One region of the Xanthomonas sp. CFBP 8443 genome, then DNA from elsewhere that is predicted to be linked to it. Evidence: predicted binding sites of a transcription regulator. Region 1 holds the regulator's gene; each other region holds the start of a gene.

Evidence for each region. Region 1 encodes HrcA, which represses chaperone genes, less so after heat shock. Its sites were predicted from a motif close to TTNGCACTCNNNNNNNNNGAGTGCNAA; they were not measured.
Region 2: the regulator HrcA is predicted to act here: its motif matches at 7,243-7,269, upstream of rpoH (RNA polymerase sigma factor RpoH).
Region 3: the regulator HrcA is predicted to act here: its motif matches at 1,984-2,010, upstream of NUG20_RS02875 (co-chaperone GroES).

What each region holds. Positions count from the first base shown of each region.
Region 1 is NZ_CP102592.1:2,981,808-2,991,492, reverse strand. It holds gene bamE (outer membrane protein assembly factor BamE) at 1-54, opposite strand, end outside; gene fur (ferric iron uptake transcriptional regulator) at 158-580, shown strand; gene recN (DNA repair protein RecN) at 1,328-2,998, opposite strand; gene hrcA (heat-inducible transcriptional repressor HrcA) at 3,112-4,170, shown strand; gene grpE (nucleotide exchange factor GrpE) at 4,359-4,880, shown strand; gene dnaK (molecular chaperone DnaK) at 5,030-6,946, shown strand; gene dnaJ (molecular chaperone DnaJ) at 7,107-8,243, shown strand; gene pdxY (pyridoxal kinase) at 8,753-9,661, shown strand; gene NUG20_RS12365 (prephenate dehydrogenase) at 9,658-9,685, shown strand, end outside.
Region 2 is NZ_CP102592.1:4,587,699-4,597,383, forward strand. It holds gene NUG20_RS19080 (primosomal protein N') at 98-2,287, shown strand; gene NUG20_RS19085 (VanW family protein) at 2,318-3,985, opposite strand; gene NUG20_RS19090 (NAD(P)/FAD-dependent oxidoreductase) at 4,234-5,541, shown strand; gene NUG20_RS19095 (trimeric intracellular cation channel family protein) at 5,597-6,217, shown strand; gene rpoH (RNA polymerase sigma factor RpoH) at 6,353-7,231, opposite strand; gene ung (uracil-DNA glycosylase) at 7,452-8,180, opposite strand; gene NUG20_RS19110 (response regulator) at 8,203-9,045, opposite strand; gene ftsX (permease-like cell division protein FtsX) at 9,053-9,685, opposite strand, start outside.
Region 3 is NZ_CP102592.1:681,507-691,191, reverse strand. It holds gene groL (chaperonin GroEL) at 1-1,508, opposite strand, end outside; gene NUG20_RS02875 (co-chaperone GroES) at 1,646-1,933, opposite strand; gene NUG20_RS02870 (endonuclease) at 2,207-3,973, shown strand; gene cutA (divalent-cation tolerance protein CutA) at 4,450-4,782, shown strand; gene NUG20_RS02860 (protein-disulfide reductase DsbD family protein) at 4,787-7,072, shown strand; gene NUG20_RS02855 (TlpA disulfide reductase family protein) at 7,069-7,653, shown strand; gene NUG20_RS02850 (hypothetical protein) at 8,149-8,676, shown strand; gene NUG20_RS02845 (hypothetical protein) at 8,771-8,896, shown strand; gene NUG20_RS02840 (FAD/NAD(P)-binding protein) at 9,067-9,685, opposite strand, start outside.

The DNA of each region.
Region 1 (9,685 bases):
CCCGCAGCCAGCGGTGGACAGGGCAACAACGGCGACCAGCAAGAGATTGCGCATCGGGGACAGTACTGAGGGAAATCAGGTCGATGATACACTTCTGACGACCGCCGCGACCCATCCCGAGGCAGCTGGCGCTAAACCAGCTATGAACGGAGACGCCATGGAATCCCACGATCTGCGCAAAGTCGGCCTGAAGGTCACGCATCCCCGGATGCGCATCCTGGAGCTGCTCGAGCAGAAGTCGGCGCGCCACCACATGACCGCCGAGGAGATCTACCGCCAGCTGCTCGACCACGGCGACGAGATCGGCCTGGCCACGGTGTACCGGGTCCTGACCCAGTTCGAGGCGGCCGGGTTGGTGCTCAAGCACAATTTCGAAGGCGGCCAGGCGGTGTACGAACTGGACCGCGGCGGCCACCACGACCACATGGTGGACGTGGACACCGGCAACGTCATCGAGTTCGAAAGCGCCGAGATCGAAGAGCTGCAGCGCAAGATCGCCGCCGATCACGGCTACGAGCTGGAAGAGCATTCGCTGGTGCTGTACGTGCGCAGCAAGCGCCCGGCGGGCAAGAAGGGCTGAGTTCCGAGGGGCAGGGCAGGCTCGGCATCGGCAGGATGGATGCGGCGCTGGGAGCGTAGTCACTTTTTGTGTGTTGCCTGCTTCGTATGTTTTTTGCTGTAGGCAGGGGATCGGTGCCCTGAACCATCGACGGGGTGCTGTCTGACACCGGGTGCTGCCTGAAGCCGTCGAATCCATTGCTCCGCGCGTCGCGACTGAAGTCGCTCCCACAGGGACTTGCGGCGCGTTGCCTGTGACCTGTGGGAGGGCTTCCATGGCCTGCGGCAACAATAGAGTCATCCGTCCCGACTGCTTACGCAGCCGGTGAGCTGGATGGCTCCGTTCATCGCCGTTAATGGCCCGAGGCCACCCGGAACCGCTCCTTCAGGGGCTTGGGCCGACTCGCTGATGCACTGTGGGGACTTAAGCCCCACGCGCGTGTACCGGTCGGGTGCTGACTTCGTTCGTCGCAGGTCACGGTTGAAACGGCTCCTGCAGGGCTTCGCGGGACCGACTGGGTGCACTGTGGGAGGGGCTTCAGCCCCGACCCGGCCGATCCGAACGCTGCGGGCTTCCTGCGCTCGTCGCGCCAATGCCCGAAGCCATCTCCACCAGCGTCCATTCTGCTGCGGCGATCCGGGGTACCAGTTCCGGAGCCCGGGCGGCCGGCAGGGCGAATTTTGCGGCCGGTCCTTGAAAGGGCGCCGGCCAGCACCGGCAATACCCGCTGGAAAAAGCCCCGCACGCTGCACCGCCGCTGACAGGATCTCAGCCAGCAGCGCTCTGCAGCAGGCGCTTGGCCGCGGCGCGGGCTTCCTTGCTGACCTCGACCCCGCCCAGCATCCGCGCCAGCTCTTCCTCGCGCTGGCGCGGCGCCAGCAGCTCGACCGAGCTCTGGGTCATGCCCTCGACCGGCGCCTTGCTGACCCGGTAGTGGGCGTGGCCCTGCGCCGCGACCTGCGGCAGGTGGGTCACGCACAGCACCTGGCGCTGTTCGCCGAGCGCGCGCAGCTTCTTGCCGACGATGTCGGCGACCGCGCCGCCGATGCCCGAGTCCACTTCGTCGAACACCATGGTCGGCACCGCGTCCAGGCCCAGCGCGGCGACTTCGATCGCCAGCGAGATGCGCGACAGTTCGCCGCCGGAGGCGACCTTGCGCAGCGCGCGCGGCGGCTGCCCGGCGTTGGCCGCGACCAGGAACTCGACGCGCTCGGCGCCGGCCGGGTCGGGGCGCTCGGCCTCGTGCGGTTCCAGCTGGATCTCGAAGCGCCCGCCGCCCATGCCCAGTTCGCCGATCAGCGCGGTGGTGTCGCGCGACAGCGCCTGCGCGCCGCGCGCGCGGGTGCCGGTGAGCGCCGCCGCGGCGTCGCGCCAGGCCTGCGCGGCACGGGCGATCTCCGCGTCGAGCACGTCCAGCCGCTCGCCGGCGCCACGCAGGCCCTCGACCTCGGCCAGCAGCGCGTCGCGGTGTTGGCCCAGCGTGTCCGGGGTGACCCGGTGCTTGCGCGCCAGGTCGTGCAGCCGGCCCAGCTTGCGTTCCATGTCCTCGAACTGCGCGGGGTCGGCATCGAGGTCGTCGCGGACGCGGTCGACCAGCGCCAGGGCTTCTTCCAGCTGGATCGTGGCGCTGTCGATCAGCGCCTGGACCTCGCCCAGGCGCGGGTCGTACTCGCCGACCTTGCCGAGGTCGTGGCGGGTCTGCTGCAGCAGTTCCAGCACCGCCGGCGCCTCGTCGCCGTTGAGCCGCTGCGCCGCGCCCTCGCAGGCGCCGATCAGCGCGGCGGCATGGGCCTGGCGGCGATGGTTGGCGTCCAGCGCGGCGATCGCCGCCGGCTCCAGGTCCTCGCGCTGCAGCTCGGCCAACTGGTGTTCGAGGAAGCCGATGCGGTCGGACACGTCGCCCTGCGCCATCAGCGCGTCGCGTTCGGCCAGCAGCGCCTGCCAGCGCGTGGCGGCGGTGCGCACCGCGGCGCGTTCGGCCTCGTTGCGGGCGTAGGCGTCGAGCAGGCCGAGCTGGCTGCCGCGCGACAGCAGCGCCTGGTGTTCGTGCTGGCCGTGGATCTCGACCAGGTGCCCGGCCAGTTCGGCCAGCTGCGACAGCGTCACCGGGCGGCCGTTGATCCAGGCGCGCGAGCCGCCGTCGGCGCGGATCACCCGGCGCAGCTGGCATTGCGCGTCGTCGTCGAGCTCGTTCTCGCGCAGCCAGGCGCGCGCTGGAGCGGCCTCGGGCACGGCGAACTCGGCCGACAGCTCGGCGCGGTCGGCGCCGTGGCGGACCACGCCGCTGTCGGCGCGCAGCCCGGACAGGAAGCCGAGCGCGTCCACCATCAGCGACTTGCCGGCGCCGGTTTCGCCGGAGACCACGGTCATGCCAGGGCCGAATTCCAGTTCGGTACCGCGTACGACGGCGAAATCCTTGATCGAGAGATGTCTGAGCATGGGGGTCGCAAATCCAGGGCCGCGCAACGCTAGCATGCGCGGGTAGGTGGGCCAATGACTTGCCAAGCCGGCATGCAGCCATTATCTAGTGTCCAGTCTCACGGATTGATTCCATGCGCGCCTCCCCGGTCCATTCCTCGCTCGACCCGCGTGCCCGGCAGCTGCTGCGCACGTTGATCTCGCGCTATATCCGCGACGGCGAACCGGTCGGCTCGCAGACCCTGGCCCGCCACGCCGGGCTGGACGTGAGCCCGGCGACGATTCGCAACATCCTTGCCGACCTGGAGGACGCCGGCCTGCTCAGCTCGCCGCATACCTCGGCCGGGCGCATTCCCACCGCCACCGGCTACCGGGTGTTCGTCGACAGCCTGGTGCAGATGCGCCCGCCCGGCGAGGGCGAGGTGGCGCGGCTGCGCGCGGAGATGAGCAGCGCGGCGGGCACCCAGGCGTTGCTCGGCAGCGCCTCGGAGCTGCTGTCGGCGATGACCCATTTCGTCGGCGTGGTCAGCGCGCCCAAGCGCGAGCAGTTCGCGTTCCGGCACATCGACTTCGTGCCGCTGGACGCGCGCCGGGTGCTGGCGATCCTGGTGTTCGCCGACAACGAGGTGCAGAACCGGGTCATCGAGCCGCGCAAGACCTACGAACCGGCCGAGCTGGAGCGCGTGGCCAATTACCTGAACGCGCATTTTGCCGGGCGCGGGCTGGCCGACATCCGCGCCAGCCTGGTGCGCGACCTGCGCCACGCGCGCGACGAGATGGAGCTGCTGCTGGCGCACAGCGTGGAACTGGCCGAGCAGGCGCTGGCCCCGGCCGGCGACGACATGGTGCTGGCCGGGCAGACCAAGCTGATGGGCGTGCAGGACCTGTCGGACCTGGAGCGGCTGCGCGAGCTGTTCGAGATCTTCGCCAGCAAGCGCGAGATCCTGCAGCTGCTGGAGCGCACCATCCAGGCGCCCGGCGTGCGCATCTTCATCGGCGAAGAGACCGGCGTGGTGCCGCTGGAGAGCGTGTCGCTGGTCACCGCGCCGTACATGGCCGGCGGCCAGGTGCTGGGCGTGCTGGGGGTGATCGGCCCCAAGCGCATGGACTACGACCGGGTGATCCCGCTGGTCCAGACCGCCGCCGAAGTGCTGGGCGCCACCCTGGACCCGACCCCGCCAAGCGAACGCTGACTGCCGCGCCGCCCCGAGTCGCATCCGCCACGTTTCGTCAGTCAGCCAAGCTCCGGAACCGTATCGCCCGGGTCCCTGGTCCCCGGTCCCCGGTCCCGAAAAACGCAACACAGCATCTTGAATCCGCCCCACACCACCCACATAGGTGGTCCGGTAGGGCGGGTGCATCTCCCGCCAGGGAACCGGAAATGAACCAAGAGCACCCCGAATTCGATTCTGAACACCTGTCCGAAGCGCAGCAGCCGGCGACCGACCCGCTGCAGGCGGAGATCGAGACGCTGCGCAGCGAGCTGGCGTTGGTCAAGACCGACACGCTGCGCGAGCGCGCGGATCTGGAAAACCAGCGCAAGCGCATCGCCCGCGACGTCGAGCAGGCGCGCAAGTTCGCCAACGAGCGCCTGCTCGGCGACCTGCTGCCGGTGTTCGACAGCCTGGACGCCGGCCTGACCGCCGCCGGCAGCGAGCCCAGCCCGCTGCGCGACGGCCTGGAGCTGACCTACAAGCAACTGCTCAAGGTCGCCGCCGACAACGGCCTGACCCTGCTCGATCCGACCGGGCAGCCGTTCAATCCGGAACACCACCAGGCGATCAGCCAGGCCGAGGCCGACGGCGTCGCCCCCGGCCACGTGATCCAGGTGTTCCAGAAGGGCTACCTGCTCAACGATCGCCTGCTGCGGCCTGCGCTGGTCGTGGTCGCCAAGCACGACTGAGGCGCGGCGCCGGCCGCCCGCGCCTGAATCGGGCGCGGCTGCGGCGGAACGCTAATTTGCGGTGATGGCTTGAATGAACGGCGGCCATCCCTATATCCGAACCAGACCCCGGCAGCGGCCGGACACCAGAAATTTTCAGGAGTCATCCAATGGGCAAGATCATCGGCATCGACCTGGGCACGACCAACTCGTGCGTGGCGATCATGGACGGCGGCAAGGCCCGCGTCATCGAAAATTCCGAAGGCGATCGCACCACGCCCTCGATCGTCGCCTACACCAAGGACGGCGAAGTGCTGGTGGGCGCCTCGGCCAAGCGCCAGGCGGTCACCAATCCGAAGAACACCTTCTACGCGGTGAAGCGCCTGATCGGCCGCAAGTTCACCGACGCCGAAGTGCAGAAGGACATCGGCCTGGTGCCGTACGGCATCGTCCAGCATGACAACGGCGACGCCTGGGTGGCCACCGCCGACGGCCGCAAGCTGGCCTCGCAGGAAATCTCAGCGCAGGTGCTGGAGAAGATGAAGAAGACCGCCGAGGCGTTCCTGGGCGAGGTGGTCACCGAGGCGGTCATCACCGTGCCGGCGTACTTCAACGACAGCCAGCGCCAGGCGACCAAGGACGCCGGCCGCATCGCCGGCCTGGACGTCAAGCGCATCATCAACGAGCCGACCGCCGCGGCGCTGGCCTACGGCCTGGACAAGGGCCAGGGCGGCGACCGCAAGATCGCGGTGTACGACCTGGGCGGCGGCACCTTCGACGTGTCGATCATCGAGATCGCCAACGTCGACGGCGAGAAGCAGTTCGAAGTGCTGGCCACCAACGGCGACACCTTCCTGGGCGGCGAAGACTTCGACAAGCGCGTCATCGACTACCTCGTCGACGAGTTCAACAAGGACCAGGGCATCGACCTGCGCAAGGATCCGCTGGCGCTGCAGCGCCTGAAGGACGCGGCCGAGCGCGCCAAGATCGAGCTGTCGACCTCGCAGCAGACCGAAGTCAACCTGCCGTACGTCACCGCCGACGCGTCGGGCCCGAAGCACCTGAACATCAAGCTGACCCGGGCCAAGCTCGAGGCGCTGGTCGAGGACCTGGTCAAGCGCACCATCGAGCCGTGCCGCACCGCGCTCAACGACGCCGGCCTGCGCGCCAGCGACGTGACCGAGGTGATCCTGGTCGGCGGCCAGACCCGCATGCCGAAGGTGCAGCAGGCGGTGTCCGAGTTCTTCGGCAAGGAGCCGCGCAAGGACGTCAACCCCGACGAGGCCGTGGCGCTGGGCGCCGCGATCCAGGGCGGCGTGCTGGCCGGCGACGTCAAGGACGTGCTGCTGCTCGACGTGACTCCGCTGAGCCTGGGCATCGAGACCCTGGGCGGCGTGTTCACCAAGATCATCGAGAAGAACACCACGATCCCGACCAAGGCCTCGCAGACCTTCTCCACCGCCGAGGACAACCAGTCCGCGGTCACCGTACACGTGCTGCAGGGCGAGCGCGAGCAGGCCCGCTACAACAAGTCGCTGGCCAAGTTCGACCTGTCCGGGATCGAGCCGGCGCCGCGCGGCCTGCCGCAGGTGGAGGTGTCCTTCGACATCGACGCCAACGGCATCCTGCACGTGTCGGCCAAGGACAAGAAGACCAACAAGGAACAGAAGGTCGAGATCAAGGCCGGCTCGGGCCTGTCGGACGACGAGATCCAGCGGATGGTCGCCGACGCGGAAGCCAACCGCGAGGAAGACAAGAAGTTCCATGAGCTGGTGCAGGCGCGCAACCAGGCCGACGGCCTGATCCACGCCACCCGCAGCGCGATCACCGAACACGGCAGCAAGGTCGGCGGCGATGTGATCGGCAAGGTCGAGTCGGCCCTGGCGGACCTGGAAACGGCGATGAAGGGCGACGACAAGGGCCAGATCGAGGCCAAGACCAAGGCGCTGGAAGAGGCCGGTCAGTCGCTGTACGCGGCCGCGGCCGCCGGCGAACAGCAGCCGGGCGCCGCCCCGGGCGGTGCGCAGGCCGCCGGCGACGACGTGGTCGACGCCGAGTTCACCGAGGTCAAGGACGACAAGAAGTAAGCCGGGATTCGGGATTCGGGAGTAGGGATTCGAAAGGCCTTCGCCTCTCGGCTTCCCGTTCCCGATACCCTGTCCGTAGCGCTCGCAAAAGCGGACGAGTTAGCGCTCTCCGCTTTTGCTTTACACGAATCCCGAATTTCGAATCCCCAATCTCCGCCCTATGAGCAAACGCGACTATTACGAAGTGCTGGGCGTGGCCCGTACCGCCAGCGACGAGGAACTGAAGAAGGCCTATCGCCGTTGCGCGATGAAGCACCATCCCGACCGCAATCCGGGCGACCATGCCGCCGAGGCCGCGTTCAAGGAGTGCAAGGAGGCCTACGAGGTCCTGTCCGACGGCAACAAGCGGCGCATGTACGACGCGCACGGCCATGCCGCGTTCGAGCACGGCATGGGCGGGATGGGCGGCGGCGGCGGCCCTGGCGGCCCGGACATGGGCGACATCTTCGGCGACATCTTCGGCAACATCTTCGGCGGTGCCGGCGGCGGTGGCCGCGCGTCGCGGCGCGGCGCCGACATCGGCTACGTGCTGGAGCTAGACCTGGAAGAAGCGGTGGCCGGGATCGAGCGGCGCATCGAGATCCCGACCCTTGGCGAATGCGAGCACTGCCACGGCAGCGGTTCGGAAGACGGCAAGGTCGAGACCTGCACGACCTGCCAAGGGCGCGGCCAGGTCCGCATCCAGCGCGGCATCTTCGCGATGCAGCAGAGCTGCCCGCATTGCGCCGGGCGTGGCCAGATCGTGCAGAACCCGTGCGGCACCTGCCACGGCGCCGGTCGCGTCGAGGAGACCAAGGTGCTGTCGGTGAAGATCCCGCCGGGCGTGGACAACGGCGACCGCATCCGCCTGTCCGGCGAGGGCGAGGCCGGTCCTGCCGGCACCCCGCCTGGCGACCTGTACGTGGAAGTGCGGGTGCGCGAGCACGCGATCTTCCAGCGCGACGGCGACGACCTGCATTGCGAAGTGCCGATCCGCATCTCCCAGGCCGCGCTCGGCGACACCGTGCGCGTGGCCACGCTGGGCGGCGAGGCGGAGATCCGCATTCCCGCCGAGACCCAGACCGGCAAGCTGTTCCGGCTGCGCGGCAAGGGCGTACGCTCGGTGCGCAGCCGCAGCGAAGGCGACCTGTACTGCCGCGTGGTGGTGGAAACCCCGGTCAACCTCACCCCCGACCAGCGCAAGCTGCTGGAGCAGTTCGAATCCACCTTCACCGGCGAGGACGCGCGCAAGCATTCGCCCAAGTCGGCGACCTTCATCGACGGGGTGAAGGGGTTCTGGGATCGGATGACGTCGTGAGGCCGGGATTGGGGATTCGGGATTGGGGATTCGCAACGGCGGATTCCTAGTGCCCGGTGGACCCCGTGTTGGCAGGACCAGGCACGTGTGAGGCGCGATTTTGGCGCCGGGCACGTGCTTTTTTAGTTGCGGGGATTGGGGATTGGGGATTGGGGATTCGTAACGGCGGACTCCTGGTGCCGGTAGGTCTCGTGCTGGGCGGGAAGAGGCACGTGTGGGGCGCGATTGGCGCCGGGTACGTGCCTTTTTAGTTGTGGGTGGAATTGGCATTCGTAACGGCAGATCCTGGGTCCGGGAGTTCTCGTGTCGGACAGAAAGGCGCTTGCGCGGCGCATTCGGCGTCTGCGGGTGCCGCTTCCAGTGGAAGGAGTTGGAATTCGCAACACCGGCGCTTCATTGCTCGGCGAGGCATGCAGACGGCATGTGTCGGTTGCTGGGGCCGTGTGGCATGCCCGGGAGTCTGCCGTGGCGAACCCCGAATCCCCAATCCCAGCCCTTAAACTACGGCGATGACCGCATCCGCCGAAAGCCACCTGATCCACGGCCGTCGCCAGCGCCCTGACGGGCCGGTGCCGGTCGATGTCATTTCCGTACAGTCGCAATTGGTCTACGGCCACGCCGGCAACAGCGCGGCGATGCCGCCGATGCGCGCGTTGGGCCTGCGCGTGGCGGAGATCCCGACCACGCTGTTGAGCAATGCGCCGTTCTACGACACCTTGCGCGGCAAGGTGCTGCCGTCGGACTGGTTCGCCGATCTGCTGCTCGGCGCCAGCGAGCGCGGCCTGCCGCAGCGCGCGCGCATGCTGGTGTCCGGCTATTTCGGCAGCGTCGGCAACGGCACCGCATTCGCCGACTGGCTCGACAGCACGCTGCCGCAGTGTCCGACGCTGCGCTACTGCCTGGATCCGGTGATCGGCGATACGCATACCGGACCCTACGTCGAGCCAGGGCTGGAGACCGTGTTCGCCGAGCGCCTGCTGCCGCAGGCGTGGCTGGTCACGCCGAATGCGTTCGAACTCGGACGCCTCACCGGCATGCCTGCCTTGGCCCAGGACGATGCCATCGCCGCGGCGCAGGCGTTGCTGGCGCGCGGGCCGCAGTGGGTGCTGGCGCACAGCGTGAGCGGCGATGCCGGGCAGCTGGTGACGCTGGCGGTGAGCCGCGAGGCGATCTACCGCTGGCGCTCGCCGCTGTTGCCGGTGGACGTGGCCGGCACCGGCGACGTACTGATGTCGCTGCTGGTCGCGTTCCTGCTGCGCGGCGACGCCTTCGAACTGGCAATCGGCCGCGCCATCGCCGGCGTGCACGCGGCGCTGGAAGCGACCCTGGCCGCGGACTACGAGGAACTGGACGTGCTTGCCGCCGCGCCCGCGGCGCTGGCCACGCCGCTGCGCTTCGCCGCCGAGCGCCTGGCGTGAGCCAGCGTCCGGTGGTCGGCATCG
Region 2 (9,685 bases), 1.6 Mb from region 1:
TATCACTTTGGCGGCAGCTGTCGCGCCCAACTGGCGGCGCCGCCGATCACGGCGAGAGACCGCGGGCTCCGGTTCCCCGGCCGCTAAACTAGGGTCGATGTCGCCCCCCGTCGCCACCCTCCGCGTCGCCCTGCCGCTGCCGCTGCCGCAGCTGTTCGACTACCTGCCGCCGCCCGGCAGCGCCGCCGTGGCCGGCGACGTCGGCCGCCGGCTGCGGGTGCCATTCGGCAACCGCGAGCTGAGCGGGGTGGTGGCCGCGCTCGGCCAGGTCGAGGACGGCGAGGGCCTGCGCGAGGCGCTGGCCTGGCTGGACCCGGTGCCGCTGCTGCACGGCGAACTGGCCGACTCGCTGCACTGGCTTGCGCGCTACAGCCACGCCCCGCTGGGCGAAGTGCTGGCGACCGCGCTGCCGGTGACCCTGCGCCGTGGCGAGGCGCTGCCCGACACCCACGCCTGGGCCTGGCGCCTGACCGAGGCCGGCGCCAGCCATCGCGCCCGCCCGGGAACCCGTCCGCACCGCTTCGCCGAACTGCTGGCGGCCGGAGCGGTGGACGAAGACCGGCTCGACCAGGCCATGGACGACTGGCGCAGTGCCGCGCGCAGCCTGGCCAAGCGCGCCTTCGCCGAACGCATCGCGGTGCCGGCCAGCGCTGCGGCGCCGCAGCCGCAGCCCGGCCCCACCCCGAACGCGGAACAGCAGGCGGCGATCGACGCGGTCGTCGCCGCGCCCGGTTTCGCCCCGTTCCTGCTCGACGGGGTCACCGGCAGCGGCAAGACCGAGGTCTACCTGCAGGCCATCGCCGCCTGCCTGGCGCGCGGCCGCCAGGCGCTGGTGCTGGTGCCGGAAATCGGCCTGACCCCGCAGACCCTGGCGCGGTTCCGCGCGCGCCTGGGCGTGCCGGTGCACGCGCTGCATTCCGGGCTTACCGACAACGAGCGCGCGCGGGTCTGGGCCGCGGCCTGGCGCGGCGAGGCGCGGGTGGTGGTCGGCACCCGCTCGGCGGTGTTCGTGCCGCTGCCGCAGGCCGGGCTGATCGTGGTCGACGAGGAACACGACGGCAGCTATAAGCAGCAGGACGGGATCCGCTACCACGCCCGCGATTTCGCCCTGGTGCGCGGCAAGGCGCTGGACGTGCCGGTGCTGCTGGGCAGCGCCACACCGTCGCTGGAAAGCCTGCACAACGCCGCCGGCGGCCGCTACGCGCACCTGCGCCTGACCCGCCGCGCCGGCGATGCGCGGCCGCCCACGGTGCGCGTGCTCGACGTGCGCAAGCGCCCGCTGCAGGACGGCCTGTCGCCGGAGGTGCTGGCCGGCATCGGCAGCGCACTGGCCGACGGCGGCCAGGTGCTGGTGTTCAAGAACCGCCGCGGCTACGCGCCGGTGCTGCTGTGCCACGACTGCGGCTGGACCGCGCCGTGCCAGCGCTGCAGCACCCCGCTGCACGCCACGCCGATGACCGTGCATGCCGGCGGCCGGCGCCTGCAGTGCCACCACTGCGGCGCGCGGCAACCGGCGCCGCTGGCCTGCCCGGATTGCGGCAGCCTGGCGCTGCAGCCGCAGGGCATCGGCACCGAACGCCTGGAAGAACGCCTGCTGCAGGCCTTCCCCGATGTGCCGGTGCTGCGCATCGATCGTGGCACCACCCAGCGCCGCGATGCGCTGGAGACGCAACTGGCCACGCTCGGCACGCAGCCCGGGATCCTGGTCGGCACGCAGATCCTGGCCAAGGGCCACGACCTGCCGCAGCTGACCCGGGTGGTGGTGGTCGGCATCGACGAAGGCCTGTTCTCGGCCGACTTCCGCGCCAGCGAGAAACTGGCACAGCAGCTGATCCAGGTCGCCGGCCGCGCCGGCCGCGCCGCGCGCCCGGGCGAGGTCTGGCTGCAGACTCACCATCCCGGCCATGCGCTGCTGGAGACCCTGGTGCACGGCGGCTACCACGCCTTCGCCGAGGCCGAACTGGCGCAGCGCGAAGCGGCCGGCTTCCCGCCGTTCGCACACCTGGCGCTGCTGCGCGCCGAGGCCAAGCAGGTCGAACACGCCAATGCCTTCCTCAGCGCGGTGCGCGCGCTGCTGCCGGAGCAGGCCGACGTGCAACGTTTCGGGCCGATGCCGGCGCCGATGCCGCGCCGCGCCGGTTTCCAGCGTACCCAGTTGCTGCTATCGGCACCGACTCGGCGCGCGCTGCATGCGGTGCTGGACGCGGCGATGCCGGCGATCTACGCGCTGCCGCAGGCGCGGCGCGTGCGCTGGTCGCTGGATGTGGATCCGCAGGATCTGTACTGAGGCGCGCGCGGCGTCCGCGACACGCTCGCCTCAGCCCGGCAAGCCCAGCACGGCGACCAGGTGCGCGCGCAGCGCGGCGCTGTCGCCGGCGTCCACGCAACGCCACGTGCCGGCGTCTGCGCCCAGGCCGCAGGCGGCGGTGGCGATCACCGGCTTGCCCAGCGCCAGCGCCAGCAGCGCGCCGCGCGGCTGCTGTTCGATCCACGCCGGCAGCACCACCACCGCGGCCGCCTGCACGCCGTCGGCCATCGAGGCGACCCGGCGCACGTCGATGCCGCTCCAGAACTGCGGCGTCTCCTGCGCGCCGGGCGGCAACAGCAGTTGCACCGGCAAACCGCGCAGCGCCTCGCGCAGTTCGAACGCGCCCTTGCGCGCCAGCGCCGACGCCGCCAGCAGGACCTGCGCCGCGCCGCCGTTGCCACTGGATGGCGCAGGATCGGACGGCGGCTGTCGCCATTCCAACGCGATGCCGCGACTGCCGGCCAAGGCCAGCAATTCGCGATGCGGGGTGATCCAGTGCCGCGCCTGCGCCAGCGCCGCGCGCTCGGCCTCGACCAGCAGCGGATCGGCACGGAAATCGCGCAGCGTGGCGCTGTCGGGATGGCGTTGCGCCGCCACGTCCAGCCGCGCCTGCAACAGATGCATCGGCAACGCGGTCATGCACACGTCCCAGCGCCGGCCCTGCAGTTCGCCGGCCAGCCACAGGCCCGGCAACAGGCTCTGCGGCACCACCAGCTCGACATCCTGCGCGCCGAGCCTGCGCTGCAGCGCGCGCAGGCGGATGCGTTGCGCGCGCTGCCGCACCTGCGGCAACGGCAGCCCGCGGCGCAGCCACCAGCGTTGCAGCAGGGCCGCCTGCACGGCGGCGAGGCTGCTCCGGCGCAGCGCCAGCACCCGATCGCCGGGCTGCATGCGGCGCCGGCGGTCCGCGGTGAATTCCGGCCAGTCCTCGTCGATCAGCCAGGTGCGGCGCACGCCGGCGGCGGCGGCGGCCGGCACGTGCCGATGGCATGCCTCGCGGCCGCAGCGGGTGCAGTCATTCGCCGCGGTCGCTGCCGGCGTGCGCCGCAGCGGCGACAACGGCAGCGCAGCGGCCGCCGGCGCACCGCCGAGGATGCGCACGTGCAGGTCCCCGCCATCCAGCCACACTTCCAGGCGCCACGCCGAGGCCGCGCGCAGGCGCAGGTCGACGTAGTTCCAGAACACCACCGCATCGCGATCGCGCTCGGCCAGCGAACCGGCGATCACCTGCGTGTGCCGATGCCGCTCGACGATCTCCAGGCCCTGGCGCAACGCCGCGTCGTAGATCGCATTGGACAGCTGGCACAGGCCACCGCCGATCGACGGCACCAGGCAGCCTTCGCGCAGTTCGCGGCCGGCGGCGAAGCCGCGCCGGCGCGTGGCCCGGCCCAGTTGTCGCCAGAAACCGAAGGTCGCCCCGGCCGGCACCTCGACCCCGTGCAGCAGGCGTGCGGCCACGCGCAGGTTGTGGATCTTGCCGGCGACCAGCAGCGGCGACGTCTCCTCGGTGTCCGGCCATAGCACGGTGACCGATTCGGAGACCGCCGCCGCGGCGATCGGCAACCCCGTGTCGCGGCGATGCCGGCGCGGTCCGCCGCGCAGGTCGCGCAGCGCGCGGCGCAGTTGCAGCACCCGGGTCTTCGCCGCGAACAGCAGCGCATCCAAGCGCGACGGCACCGCGCCGGGCGATGCGAGAGGTCGATCCGTCGCTGTTGCTGTCGCTCGCACTACCATGCGCCCCCCGCATCCCTGCCTGCGCCTGCCATCGCGCTACTATAGGGGCATGCGGTTCCAACCCCCAGTTCCTGCATGCAGCGTCGGCCGCCGCGAACGTGCCGCTCGCCCGGCGCGCGCCGCGCATGCCGCCGTCGCTGTCGCCTCGCCGGCAGCATGCGTTTCGCCTTCCCGTCCGCCTGGAATCCCGCATGGCTAGCGCGCCCGTGCCGCACCTGATCGTGGTCGGCGGTGGTTTCGCCGGGTTGTGGGCCACCCGCGCACTGGCCAAGGCGCCGCTGCGCATCACCCTGATCGACCGCCGCAACCACCACCTGTTCCAGCCGCTGCTGTACCAGGTCGCCACCGCCGGGCTGTCCTCGCCGGACATCGCCGCGCCGCTGCGGCAGATCCTGCGCAGCCAGTACAACGTGGAAGTGCGACTAGGCGAAGTAGTGCGCCTGGACAAGCAGGCCCGGCAGGTGCAGCTGGCCGGCGGCGAAGCGCTGGACTACGACTACCTGCTAGTCGCCACCGGCGCCACCCATGCCTATTTCGGCCACGACGAGTGGGCCGCGCACGCGCCCGGGCTGAAGACCCTGGACGATGCGCTGCATCTGCGCCGCCACCTGCTGCTGGCGTTCGAGCGCGCCGAAGCCGAAACCGACCCCGCCGCGCGCGCGGCCTGGCTCAGCTTCGCCATCGTCGGCGGCGGCCCGACCGGGGTGGAACTGGCCGGCACCCTGGCCGAGATCGCGCGGCATACGCTGAAGCACGAGTTCCGCCGCATCGATCCGGCCGAGGCCAGGGTGCGGCTGATCGAGGCCGGCCCGCGCGTGCTCGCCTCGTTCCCGGAGCGGCTGTCGGCCAAGGCGCAAAAGCAGCTGGAAAAGCTCGGCGTGGAGGTGCTGACCGGCGTGCCGGTCGCCGACATCGACGCCAGCGGCTACCGGCTGGGCAGCACCTTCGTGCCCGCGCGCACCGTGGTCTGGGCCGCCGGCGTGGCCGCCTCGCCGCTGGCGCGGACGCTGGAGGTGCCGCTGGACCGCAGCGGCCGCGTGCAGGTACAGCCGGACCTGAGCGTTCCCGGGCATCCGGAGGTGTTCGTCGCCGGCGACCTGGCCGCCTTGCAGCAGGCCGACGGCAAGCCGGTACCCGGGGTAGCGCCTGCGGCCAAGCAGATGGGCCGGCACGTGGCCGAGAACCTGTCGAAGCGGCTGCGCGGCTTGCCCGGCGATGCGCCGTTCCGCTACGCCGACTACGGCAACCTGGCGACCATCGGACGCATGGCCGCGATCGTGCATCTCGGCCGCCTGCAGCTGTCGGGCCTGCTGGCCTGGTGGTTCTGGCTGGCCGCGCACGTGTTCTTCCTGATCGGCTTCCGCAACCGCCTGGTGGTGCTGCTCAACTGGGCCTGGGCGTACTGGAGCTACCAGCGCGCGGCGCGGATCATCCTCGGCGACGACGCGCGCGATTCCGAGCCGGCGCCGACTGCGCCCAAGCCGCCGCCGGCTGCGTGACACCCCGCGGCGCGGCTGCGATCCTAGCCGCCCCTTTCCGCTGCGCAGTGCCGTCTTGGCGACCTTCCTGTTCCTGCTCGACCTGCTCGGCACCTTCGTGTTCGCGATCAGCGGCGCCACCGTCGGCGTGCGCCACCGCCTGGACCTGTTCGGCGTGCTGGTGCTGTCGTGCGCGGCCGCGGCCTCCGGCGGCATCGCCCGCGACGTGCTGATCGGCGCCACCCCGCCGGCCGCGCTCGGCGATGCGCGCTATCTCGGCGTCGCCTGCCTGGCCGGGCTGCTGACCTTCTACAGCCACAACACGGTCGAACGCCTGCGCAATCCTGTGCAGATCTTCGACGCGCTTGGCCTGGCGCTGTTCGCGGTGTACGGCACCAGCAAGGCGCTGGCGTTCGGCCTGGGTCCGCTCAGCGCGACCCTGCTCGGCATGCTCAGCAGCATCGGCGGCGGCATCGTCCGCGACCTGCTGGTGGCGCGTACGCCGGTGGTGCTGCAGGCCGAGCTGTACGCGGTGGCGGCGCTGCTCGGCGGCGGCGTGGTCGCCGCGGCGCATGTCCTGCAGCTGCCGCAGCCGTGGGGACTGGCGGTCGGCGCCACGCTCTGCTTCGGCCTGCGCTTCATGGCGATCCGCTACGGCTGGCACCTGCCGGTGGCGCGGCCGCCGCCGGAGCCGTAACCGGCAGCGCGCGCGTTCGCACGGCGGGTCTTCAGTCCGGTCTGCGCCACGTAGCGGCGCAACGAAAAAGGCCCGGAAAACCGGGCCTTTTTGCTTGGCGGATCGATCATCCGCCCATGCGCGCCATACCGACGATCACGCCACGAACAACGCCTTCATCTTCTTCAGCGCATTGGCCTCGATCTGGCGGATGCGCTCGGCCGACACGCCGTACTCGTCGGCCAGCTCCTGCAGCGTGATCTTGCTGTCGGCATCCAGCCAGCGACGCTTGATGATGTCGCGCGAACGCGCATCCAGTTCGGCCAGGCCCTCGCGCAGCAGCTGCAGCTGGTTGTGTTCGCTGTCGGCGCGCTCGTAGGCCTGCGAGGGATCTTCCTCGGCGGCCATCAGGTAGGCGGCCGGCGACGGCGGCGCGTGGTCGTCGTCGTCGTCGGACGGCGCATCGAAACCGATGTCGCGACCGGACAGGCGCGACTCCATCTCCAGCACCTCGCGCTCGGACACGTTGAGGTCCTTGGCGACCGCGGTCACTTCCGCCGCGTTCATCCAGCCCAGGCGGGTCTTGGACTTGCGCAGGTTGAAGAACAGCTTGCGCTGCGCCTTGGTCGTGGCGACCTTGACGATGCGCCAGTTCTTCAGGATGTACTCGTGCATCTCGGCACGGATCCAGTGCACCGCGAAGCTGACCAGGCGCACGCCCATTTCCGGGTCGAAGCGCTTGACCGCCTTCATCAGGCCGATGTTGCCTTCCTGGATCAGGTCGCCCAGCGGCAGGCCGTAGCCGTTGTAGCCGCGGGCCACGTGGACCACGAAGCGCAGATGCGAATGGACCAGTTCGCGCGCCGCATCCAGGTCTTCCTGGTCACGGTAGCGCACCGCCAGCGCGCGTTCCTCTTCGGACGTCAGCACCGGGATCTGGTGCACGGCGCCGATATAGGCATCCAGCGAACCGAGCGGACTGGGGATCGGGAGGTTGTTGGCCACCAGCGCGGTGGCAGGCATGGTCTGGTTCATAGGGGCTCATCTTAGCAGTCAAGTAATTGGACTGCTGGGTACAGTAAAAAGTTCCTGCGTTCCGCTGGTGGAACACTCGATCAGGAATGAGACTGTGACAGAGACCACTGGAACGCTGTGGGGAGGCAGCCGTAACCGGTTACGAGGGGCAAACCTAGCACCTGTCCTGCGAAATTTCCGTACATCCGGCGGGTGTCGCGCGCCTCCGGCGAACCGCGGTTCAGGCGCCGGCCAGCGCCGCGTCCAGCGCCGCGCGCGGTGGCAGGCTCCAGTCGATCGGCTGGGCGCCGCGGCGGCGCAGGTACTCGTTGGCCGCGGAGAAATGCTTGCAGCCCAGGAAGCCGCGGTGCGCCGACAGCGGTGAGGGATGCGGCGCCTTCAGCACGCGGTGGCGGCGGGTGTCGATGACCTTGCCCTTGGCCTGGGCGTAGCTGCCCCACAGCAGGAACACCAGGCCTTCGCGCTCGCGGTTCAGGGTCTCCACGACGTGGTCGGTGAAGCCCTCCCAGCCCTTGCCCTGGTGCGCGCCGGCGCGGCCCTCCTCCACCGTCAGCACCGCGTTGAGCAGCAGCACGCCGCGCTGCGCCCACGGCAGCAGGCAGCCGTGGTCGGGACGGCGGATGCCCAGGTCGTCCTCGATCTCCTTGTAGATGTTCAGCAGCGACGGCGGTACCGGCACCCCGGGCAGCACCGAGAAGCACAGCCCGTGCGCCTGACCGTAGCCGTGGTACGGATCCTGGCCGAGGATCACCACCTCGACCCGGTCGAACGGGGTCGCCTCGAACGCGGCGAAGATCTGACGCCCGGGCGGGAACACGCGCGCGCCGGCCGCCTTGCGCTGGCGCAGGAACACGGCCAGCTCGCGCATCTCCGGGCGCAGCAGCCAGTCGCCGACCTGCGCCTTCCATGAAGGTTCCAACTGGATCCGGGTGTCGTCTTCGCTACTCATGCAGGGTCCGGCAGTCGATCGATCAGAACGTCACGGCGTTGTCGCTGAGCTTGGCCAGGCGCAGCTGGAACAGCACCTTGGTGACCAGCAGGCGCTCCTCGATCGGCTTTTGCACCAGATCGTTGGCGCCGGCGCGCAGCAGCTCGGACTGGTTGTGCGGGTTGCTGTCGCCGGTCATCACCAGCACCGGCATGCGCCGCTTGCCGTAGGCGAAGTCGATGCGGATGCGCTGCACCACGTCGCGGCCGTTGAGTTCGCCCTTCAGGGTGACGTCGGTCAGCACCAGGTCGATGCGGCGGGTGGTACGGCCCAGCGATTCGGCGGTCAGCAGCGCGAACGCGTCCTCGGCGGTCAGCACGTGCACCACGTGCAGCTCCTGGCGCTCGAGCATGCGCTTGGTCGCCTCGGCCACCACGCGGCTGTCCTCGACGTAGAGGATGGTGGCGCCGGCCACCGGCTGCGGCTGCACGTAGCCGCGGATGAAGGTCGCCAGCGCCTCGTGGCCCAACGCCTTGTCGAAGTAGTCGGTGACGTATTCGGTGAAGCGGCGCTCGACCAGGTGCTGCTGGGCATCGCCGGAAACCACGATCACCGGCACGTAGGCCTGGCCGGCGGCCTCGCGCACGCTGCGCGCCAACGCCAGGCCATCGCCGTCGGGCAGCGCCAGCGAGGTGGTAACCAGGTTCACCGGGCCGGCCTCCAGCGCGGCGCGCGCTTCGGCGATGCTGGCGCAGCCGACCACTTCCACGTCCGGCAGTTCGCGGTGCAGCACGTCGGCGATCAGCTTGCGCACCAGCTTGGAGCCGTCCACGACCATCACCCGCGGGGCGTCGCTGATCAGGTGCTTGAGATCGTGCCGGGACATGCGCGCCTCAGGTGTCGGTGGGACGCGTCTGGCGCAGGAAGTGCCCGGTCACCAGCCAGGCGCCGAGCCAGCCCAGCAGCAGGGTGCCGAGCAGCACGAACGCCGAGTGCAGGGCATCCAGGCCGTGCAAGACGAAATGGCTGCCGTAGCTGTCGGCCAGTTCCGCCAGCGGCGGCCCCAGCGCCAGCCCGGAGGCGGCGATCAGGCCCAGCGCCATCACCCCGGCGCCGAAGCCGTACCACGCGCCCAGGTACAGGAACGGGCGGCGGATGAAGCCGTCGCTGGCGCCGAGCAACTGCAGCACGCCGATCTCCTCGCGCCGCGACTGGATGTCCAGGCGCACTGTGTTGCCGACCACCAGCGCCGCGCCGGCGCCGAGCAGCACCGACAGCACCTGCACCAGGCGCTCGCCGAAACGCAGCCAGCCGTCCAGGCGCTTACGCCACAGCGCGTCGTGCTGCACCAGGTCGGCCTGCGGCAGCGCGCTCAGCGACGCCGCCAGCGGCGCGTCGTCGGCCGCGGCCGGGGTGACGATCAGCAGCGTCGGCAGCGGATTGTCGTCGAGCGCGTCCAGCGCCTCGCCGAGCCCGGCGCTGTCGCGCAGCTCGGCCATGCCCTGCTCGGGGGTGCGCAGCGCTAC
Region 3 (9,685 bases), 2.3 Mb from region 1:
GCCGAACGGGTCACCTTGGTCGGGTCCAGGATGCCGAACTCGACCATGTCGCCGAACTCGCCGTTGGCGGCGTTGTAACCGAAGTTACCGGTGCCTTCCTTGACGCGGTTCAGGATCACCGACGGCTCTTCGCCGGCGTTGGTGACGATCTCGCGCAGCGGCGCTTCCATCGCGCGCAGCGCGATCTGGATACCGTGGGTCTGATCTTCGTTGGCGCCCTTCAGCTCGCCGATCGCGGTCAGCGCGCGCACCAGGGCCACACCGCCGCCCGGGACCACGCCTTCTTCCACGGCCGCACGGGTCGCGTGCAGGGCGTCTTCGACGCGCGCCTTCTTTTCCTTCATCTCGATCTCGGTCGAGGCACCGACCTTGATCACCGCCACGCCGCCGGCCAGCTTGGCCACGCGCTCCTGCAGCTTCTCGCGGTCGTAGTCCGAAGAGGTCTCTTCGATCTGCGCCTTGATCTGCTTGATGCGCGACTCGATGCCGGTGGTTTCGCCGGCGCCGTCGATGATGGTGGTGTTCTCCTTGGAGACCTGCACCTTCTTGGCGCGGCCCAGGTCCTTGATGGTCGCCTTCTCCAGCGCCAGGCCCACTTCCTCGGAGATCACGGTGCCGCCGGTCAGCACGGCCATGTCTTCCAGCATCGCCTTGCGACGGTCGCCGAAGCCCGGCGCCTTGACCGCCACGACCTTGACGATGCCGCGGATGGTGTTGACCACCAGGGTCGCCAGCGCTTCGCCTTCGACTTCCTCGGCGACGATCAGCAGCGGCTTGCCCGACTTGGCCACGCCTTCCAGCACCGGCAGCAGGTCACGGACGTTGGAGATCTTCTTGTCGTGCAGCAGGATGAACGGGTCGTCCAGGTCGGCCGACTGGCTCTGCTGGTTGTTGATGAAGTACGGCGACAGGTAGCCGCGGTCGAACTGCATGCCCTCGACCACGTCCAGCTCGTTGTCCAGGCCCGAGCCTTCTTCAACGGTGATGACGCCTTCCTTGCCGACCTTCTTCATCGCGTCGGCGATGATGTTGCCGATCGACTCGTCGGAGTTGGCCGAGATGGTGCCGACCTGGGCGATCGCCTTGTCGTCGGCGGTGGGCTTGCTGATCTTCTTCAGCTCGGCCACGGCGGCCACGACGGCCTTGTCGATGCCGCGCTTGAGGTCCATCGGGTTCATGCCGGCGGCGACCGCCTTGGAACCTTCGCGGATCAGCGCCTGCGCCAGCACGGTGGCGGTGGTGGTGCCGTCGCCGGCGTTGTCGGAGGTCTTGGAGGCGACTTCCTTCACCATCTGCGCGCCCATGTTCTCGAACTTGTCGGCAAGCTCGATTTCCTTGGCGACGGAGACGCCGTCCTTGGTGATGGTCGGGGCGCCGAAGCTTTTTTCGAGCACGACGTTGCGGCCCTTCGGACCCAGGGTGGCCTTGACGGCATTGGCGAGAATGTTGACGCCGCGCACCATGCGCGAACGAGCGTCTTCACCGAAACGGATATCTTTGGCAGCCATGTGTGTAACTCCGGAATTCGTGATTGGGGATTAGGGATTGGCCAAGAGCGGGATTCGGGGGAAACCCGGGACCGCGCCGCGGCGAGCGCAGCGCGAATCCCGAATCCCCACTCCCGAATCCCGCGATCGGCGGCGTTTTAGCCGACGATCGCCAGGATGTCGTCTTCGCGCAGCACCTTGTACTCGACGCCTTCGGACTTGTAGCTGGAGCCGGCGTACTGGCCGTAGATAACCTTGTCACCGACCTTGACCGCCGGAGCGCGGACGCTGCCGTTGTCCAGCGGCTTGCCGCTGCCGATGGCCACGATCTCGCCCTTGGTGGACTTTTCCTTGGCCGAGTCCGGGATCACGATGCCACCGGCGGAAATTTCGTCGGCTTCGATCGGCTTGACTACGACGCGGTCGTGAAGCGGCTTGATGCTCATTGAGAGAGACCCTCTTAAGTGATTGATTGGTCTAGGAAAGGCTGGCGATGTTAGCACTCGCATGTGACGACTGCCAGCAACGCTCGCGAAAAAACCCGGTGTGCCGGGATGCGCTTGATGTGGTGCTGGCCGGCGCCCTTTCAAGGGCCGGCCGCAAAAAATTTCGCCCTGCTGCCCGCCCGGGCTGCGGAACTGGTACCCGGATTCCGCACGCTGTCACAGAGGCAGGCTAGTCTCGCAGACCCAGGGGGGACCATCCAAAAGGAGTTGTCGATGAAGCCATCCGCCGTTGCGCTACCCCTCGCCTGTCTGCTGGCCCTGGCCGGCCCCGCCCAGGCCGCCGTATTCATCAACGAATTGCACTACGACGATGCCACCGCCGCCGGCGACACCGGCGAGGGCGTGGAGATCGTCGCCACCGCCGGCGAGAGCCTGAGCGGCTACAAGGTCTACCTGTACAACGGCAGCAATCCGGGCGCCGCGGTGGCGTACGCCAATACCGCGGTGCCGGCCGGCAACCTGGTCAGCTGCGGCGGGCAGGTGCGCATCGCCACCGTCGGCTATGCCAGCAACGGCGTGCAGAACGGCGCCAACGACGGCCTGGCGCTGGTCGACGGCAGCGGCCAGGTGGTGCAGTTCCTCAGCTACGAGGGCGCGATCACCGGCGGCGGCGGCCCGGCCGCCGGCCTGACCAGCCAGAACCTGCCGGTCAGCGAGAGCAACAGCACCGCGGCCGGCACCTCGCTGCAGCTGCGCGGCAGCAACGGCAGCGCGGCCGCCAATTTCACCTGGGCCGGCAGCTCGGCCAGCAGCTTCGGCGCCTGCAACAGCGGCCAGACCTTCAGCGGCGGCAGCAGCAACACCGCGCCGTCGGTGGTCTCGACCACGCCCACCCAGGGCGCCAGCAACTTCCCCGCCGCCGGCGACCTGGCGGTGACCTTCAGCGAGACGGTGAGCCTGGCCAGCGGCGCGTTCGCGCTGAGCTGCAGCCAGTCCGGCACGGTGGCGCTGAGCTACCCGAACAGCGGCAGCCAGTTCGCGATCTCCACCAACACCGCGCTGGCCGCCGGCGAAAGCTGCAGCCTGAGCATCCTCGCCGCACGCGTCAGCGACGCCGGCGGCGCGCATCCGGCGCAGGACGGCAGCATCGCCTTCAGCGTCGCCAGCGGTGGCGGCGGCAGCACCGGCTACTACTCGCGGGTCAACACCGCCAATGCCAGCCAGTTGCGTTGCTCGCTGCACGAGACGATCAAGGGCCACACCGTCTACCCGTACAGCAGCAGCTCCGGCACCAGCACCTGGACCATCCTGGAGATCGCCGACGAGGACCCGAACAACAGCGGGCGCATCCTCGACGCCTACCGCAACCGCAGCTACGCCAAGGTCAGCGACCGTGCCGGCAGCGGCAGCGGCCTGCGCTACAACCGCGAGCACAGCTGGCCGAATTCGCTCGGCTTCGGCTCGGCCAGCGGCGACAAGGGCCTGCCCTACGCGCCGTACACCGACACGCACATGCTGTACCTGACCGACGCCACCTGGAACGCCGACCGCGGCAACAAGCCCTACGCGAACTGCGACAGCAACTGCGGCGAGCGCATCACCGAGGCCAATGCCGGTTTCGGCGGCGGCAGCGGCAGCTACCCGGGCAATTCCAACTGGGTGCGCACCCCGGACGGCAACGGCGGCAGCTTCGAGGTGTGGAACCACCGCAAGGGCGACATGGCGCGCGCGGTGATGTACATGGCGATCCGCTACGAAGGCGGCACCGACGCCGGCACCGGGCAGTCCGAGCCGGACCTGGAGCTGACCGACGACCGCAGCAAGATCGTGCAGACCTCGGCCTCGCCGGCCTACATGGGCCTGCTGTCGACGCTGATCGCGTGGAGCCAGCTGGATCCGCCGGACGATGCCGAGCGCGCCCGCAACGAAGTGATCTACAGCTTCCAGGGCAACCGCAATCCGTTCATCGACCATCCGGAGTGGGCGACCTCCGGGCTGTTCACCTCGGCCAAGCCGGCGAGCTGCCAGCTGCTCAACTGACGTAACCCCCGGCGCGCCGATCGCGGCGCGCCGGGGTTGGCGGCGCGGCCTGGGCATCGCCCCGGTCGCTCCTGCGCGCGGCGCGCGCATCGCCGCCATCGCCGCATTCCGCAGGCCCTGGGACGACCGGCACACACACGACCGGGCTCCACGGCTGCACGAGGTGTCGCGACGCTGCGTGCCGTGCCTGCGGCAATCGCGTGACACGAGGACACGCCGGCACCGCTGCCTGCGTCATGAAATCTGCTTGTCTGGTTAGAACCGCCGCCCGCCGGCGGCATCCGCACGCGTCCGCCCCGCCCCTTGCGGCGGTACCGGCGCAGGCGCGGCGCCGCGGCCACGGGCCATGCCGGCCAAGGGCCGCGCGGCCATCGCCGACTGCCGCGCACGCCATCGCAACCGGCCGCCGCCGTCCGCGGACCCACTGCCCATACGCGCCGGCAAAGCCCTGCCGGCGTCCCTATACTGTCGGCCGCATGTCTTCGCCCCCGCTCCGTTTGCTGTTCAGCACCTGCCCCGATCCGGCCAGCGCCGCGCGCATCGCGCAGGTCTTGGTCGAGGAACGGTTGGCCGCGTGCGTGAGCCGCTTGCCCGGCGTGCAGTCGACCTATCGCTGGCAGGACGCCGTGGAGCAGGCCGAGGAAGTGCTGCTGCTGATCAAGACCGCTGCCGACCGCGTCCCCGCGTTGCAGCGGCGGCTGAGCGAACTGCATCCCTACGACGTCCCCGAACTGATCGAGCTCGAGGTCGCCGGCGGCCTGCCCGCCTACCTGCAGTGGGTGCATGCCGAAACCCGTGAGGAACCGTAAGCCGATGACCTTGCTGCACCGTCTCGCCGCCCTGTGCCTGCTGGCCATGGCCGCCTTCCCCGCCCTGGCGATCAACGAAAAGGACCTGCTGCCGGTCGACCAGGCCTTCGTGCTTACCGCGCAGGCGCCGGAGCGCGGCCGCATCGCGCTGCACTGGAAGATCGCCGACGGCTACTACCTGTACCGGCACCGGATCGCGGTGCGGGTGGAGAGCGGCTTCAAGGCCAACCCGACCCTGCAACTTCCCGCCGGGCACAAGAAGACCGACCCCTACTTCGGCGAGGTGGAAACCTACCGCGGCCAGCTGAGCGCGGTGCAGACCGGCGCCGCCGCCAGCGGCGTGGACACGCTGCAGGTGGAAGTGCGCTACCAGGGCTGCGCCGATGCCGGGGTCTGCTATCCGCCGCAGAAGCGCCTGCTCAGCGTGGCGCTGCCGGCGGAAGAGACCGGCGCGGCCGCGGCCGCGTCCTCGCCGCTGCCCGGCAGCGGTCCGGGCAACGCCGGCCCTGCCGCCAAGCCGCTGTTCGGCGCTGGCGCCAACGCCGTGCAGGGGCTGCCGCTGCCGTCGGACCAGGCGTTCGGTTTCGAGGCCATCGTCGGCGACGGCAACACCCTGCTGCTGCGCTTCACCCCGGCGCCGGGCTACTACCTGTATCGCGACCGCACCGCGCTGGCGCTGGAAGGCGCCGCCGGCATCCGCACCGGCATGCCGCAGTGGCCGCAGGGCCGCTCGCACAAGGACGAGCATTTCGGCAACGTGGTGGTGTATTTCGACCAGGCCGAGGTCACCGTGCCGCTGCAGCGCCAGCGCGCCGATGCGGCCGAGGCGACCCTGGTCGCCACCTTCCAGGGCTGCCAGAGCGAGGGCATCTGCTATCCGCCGATGACCCGGCGGGTGAAGCTGTCGCTGCCCAAGGGCAAGGTCAGCCCCGACGGCCAGGCCGAGGTGGCGCCGTTGCTGGTGACGCCGCTCAACAGCAGCCAGGCCGACGCCAGCGCCGCGGCCGCCGACACCGCGACCCCGGTGACCGCGGCCGACGCGGCGACGCCGCCCGATGCGTCGGTGCACAACGCCGCGCGCAGCACCGCGCCGCAGGCCGAGCCGCAGAACCTGCTGTGGATGCTGCTGCTGGCGCTGGGCGGCGGGCTGGTGCTGAACCTGCTGCCGTGCGTGCTGCCGATCCTGTCGCTGAAGGTGCTGGGCGTGGCGCAGAGCGGCGAGAGCCGCAGCCGCGCGCGCAGCCATGCGCTGTGGTACACGCTGGGCGTGCTGGTGTCCTTCGCCGTGGTCGGCGGCATCGCCGTCGCCGCGCGCCTGCTGTGGGGCTTCCAGTTGCAGCGCCCGGGCTTCGTCGCGGTGCTGGTGTACCTGATGTTCGTGGTCGGCCTGAGCCTGTCGGGCGTGTTCACCCTGAGCGCCAACCTCGGCGGCCTGGGCCAATCGCTGTCCACCCGCAGCGGCCCGGTCGGCGACTTCTTCACCGGCGTGCTGGCCTGCGTGGTGTCCAGCGCCTGCATCGGCCCGTTCATGGGCCCGGCGCTGGGCTATGCGCTGACCGCGCCGCCGGCGATGGCGATGCTGGTGTTCCTGACCCTGGGCCTGGGGCTGGCGCTGCCGTTCCTGCTGATCGGCTTCGTGCCCTCGCTGGCCAGGCGCCTGCCCAAGCCCGGCGCGTGGATGGAAACGCTCAAGCAGGTGCTGGCGTTCCCGATGTACCTGACCGCGATCTGGTTGCTGTGGGTGCTGGGCAAGCAGCGCGGCGTGGATGCGGTGGCGCTGCTGCTGGTCGGCGCCACGCTGCTGGCGCTGGGCCTGTGGTGGTTCGAGCGCGCGCGCTGGCGCGGACACAAGGCGGGCATGCGCCTGGCCAGCGTGTTGCTGCTGCTGGCGCTGGTGCCGGCCTGGGGCGTGACCCGGCTGCCGGCGCCCGGCGCCACGGTGGAGCGCAACACGGTGGCCTATTCGCCGGAGATGCTGGACCGGCTGCGCACCGACAACCGCGTGGTGTTCGTCAATATGACCGCCGACTGGTGCGTGACCTGCAAGGCCAACGAGCGCAACGTGTTCAGCGGCGACGCCTTCCGCGACACGCTTAAGCGCGTCGATGCGGTGTACATGAAAGGCGACTGGACCAACGAGGACCAGCGCATCAGCGCCTTCCTCGCCGAGCACAAAGCGGTCGGCGTGCCGCTGTACGTGGTCTACGGCCCCGGCGCGCCGCCGACCGTGCTGCCGCCGGTGCTGAGCCAGGCGGTGGTCGAGGACGCCCTGCTACGCGCGGCGCGATGAAGGCCACGCCGCCGCGGCTGCTCGCGGTCGCCGCGGTGGCGGCGGTGCTGGGCGTGGCCGCCGCGCAGCTGTGGTGGCGCGTGCCGACGACCTCGTCGCCGACGCCGGCCACCGGCACCGCGACAACTGCTCCCGCCGCACCCGCACGCGTCGCCGCGGCCCGCCCCGGCGACATGGCGCCGGCGCTGCGCCTGCCCACGCTCGACGGCGGCAGCCTGACCCTGGAACGGTTCCGTGGCCGCCCGCTGCTGGTCAACGTCTGGGCCAGCTGGTGCGAGCCGTGCGTGCGCGAGATGCCCGAGCTCGACCGCCTGGCGCAGGCGCAGCCGGCCGACGGCCTGCAGGTGCTCGGCATCGCCCTGGACCGCCCCGAGGACGTGCGCGCCTTCCTGCAACGGGTGCCGATCGCCTACCCGATCGCGCTGGAAACGCCCGGCCCGGCCGACGCCAGCGTGCGCCTGGGCGACACCCAGGGCCTGCTGCCCTACAGCGTGCTGATCGGCGCCGACGGCCGCATCGTGCGGCAGAAGCTGGGCCCATTCGCGCCCGGCGAAGCGGAGCGCTGGGCGCGACTGCCGTAGGCGCGATCTTCCGGAACGATGCTGCGGCCTGCGCATGTGCCGTCGCGCGCGTGCTTGCGCAGACGGCGCGGCATCCGACACCGACTGCTGACATCTTCGCGGCGGCGTAGTCAACGCGGCCGCTCCAAGCCCATCCTGCTCGCGAAGCCAGGCTTGCTCGCCACACCGGGCACGCGGCGCACCGCGCTGGCTTGACGGCCGCCGAACGGCTGGCCGAACCGGAGCGGGATCCCTCGCTGCGGCGCATGGCAAGCAATGGGCAAGCAACAAGCCTCTCGCCCGAGAGGGGCTGGGGTGAGGGTCGGGGGGCGAAATCCGCGGCCAAGGGCTGGAAGTCACGATGCCGCCCAGCACGTTGTGTGCGTTCAAGCACGGCCTACCATCGAATCGAACAAAGCGGCCGCCCGCGCCACGCGCGGCCGCAGCGGTTCAACCTGGCCAAGACGGCTGCTCGCACTGGGGATGGGAATGCCGAAACAGGATCGTCGTTGGCTGATGCCGGTCGCGCTGGGACTTGCCCTCGCGGCGGCCGCACTGCACCTGGGCTGGGAATACACGCACGGCGGGGTCAAGAGCCATCACTTGCTCGACCGCGCCGACCTGCCCGCGATTTCGAACTGGTGGGGCTTGATCGTGCTTCCGCTGCTGGGCGCCCTGGCCGGCCGGTCGGTCTGCCGCAGGGCGCACGCCAGCCCTTCGGCACTGCCGCGCGCGCTGGCCGCTTTCGTCGCCGCGCTCGCCGCGGGCGCGGCGCTGTCGGCGGCCTTCGTCGCCGGCAACGAGCCAGCGGCGTCGGCGCTGTTTCTGGCGATATTGGCCTCGGGCCTCGTGGTGCCCGCCTACCGCGCGGAGTACGGCTTCGGTTTCGTGCTCGGCATGACGTTCGTGTTCGGCTCGGTGCTTCCAGGCATCATCGCCCTGGTGGTGGCGGGGATCTCCGCTGCGGCCCATCGCATCGCATGGCCGGCGGCCATGTGGCTCGCCAGACGGGCACGGGGACGCGAATCGGGCGCCGGCGGATGAGGGCGAGCCGGCCGCCCAGGCGCGTTTCGCGCCGCGGCAGCGCCCGCCATAAGAAACATCCGTCTAAAACAATCGCAACTTCGCCGACGCCAGCGTGCGCCTGGGCGAGGCCCAGAGCCTGATGCCGTACAGCGCGCCGATCGACGCCGACGGCCGCATCAAGCAGAAACTCGGCCCGTTCGCGCCGGGCGAAGCGGAGCACTGGGCGCGATCGGACTGAAGCTTCAGCTTCTTGTTTGAACGGCCTTGGTGGCGACCGGCGCGATCGCGCTTGATCCGGCCTGGTGGCGGTCCGGTCCGCTGGCCGCAATCATTAATCATTGTGGGAGCGACTTCAGTCGCTCCCACAGTAGCCGCGGCCACACCGGGCCTCGCCTCGATCGGGTCCCGCTAAAGCGCTTGCCGCTGCGCCTCGCCGACGCCGCCACCTGCGCTCCGCGCCTGCCCCAGCGCCGCCAGCTCCGCGGCCAGGCGCTGCGCGCCCGCGCGCAGTTCCGGCACCGCGGTGATCTCCCACAGCACGCCGCGCAGCAGCGGCCCCAGGCAGTACAGGCCGGGGACCGGATGGCCGCTGCCGTCGCGCACCTGCAGGCGCGCGTCGACGACCAGCCCCAGGCCCAGCGGATCGGCCTGCAGTAGGCCGGCATCGCGCATCGACGCGACCAGCGGATGGCTGGTGCGGGCGACGTCGGTGTCCAGCCCGGTGGCGCGGATCAGCACGTCGAAGGTTTCGGTACGCGCGCTGCTGCTGGCGCGATCGCGGACCACCGCCTCCACCGCGTGTTCGCCCAGCCGCGCGCGCAGCAGGCGCCCGGCGCGGATGCGCAACTGGCCCTGCTGCTGCAGCTGCGCCAACGCGCTGGCCGCGGCCGGCGCCAGCCGATGCCGCGCCGCTTCCCAGTACGGACGCAGGTGGCGCAGGAAGCGCGCGCGCGCCGCCGGCGCCAGGCCCTGCCAGAACGGTTGCAGGTGCGGGCGCAGCGCATCCACCACGCTGCGCCAGTCTTCC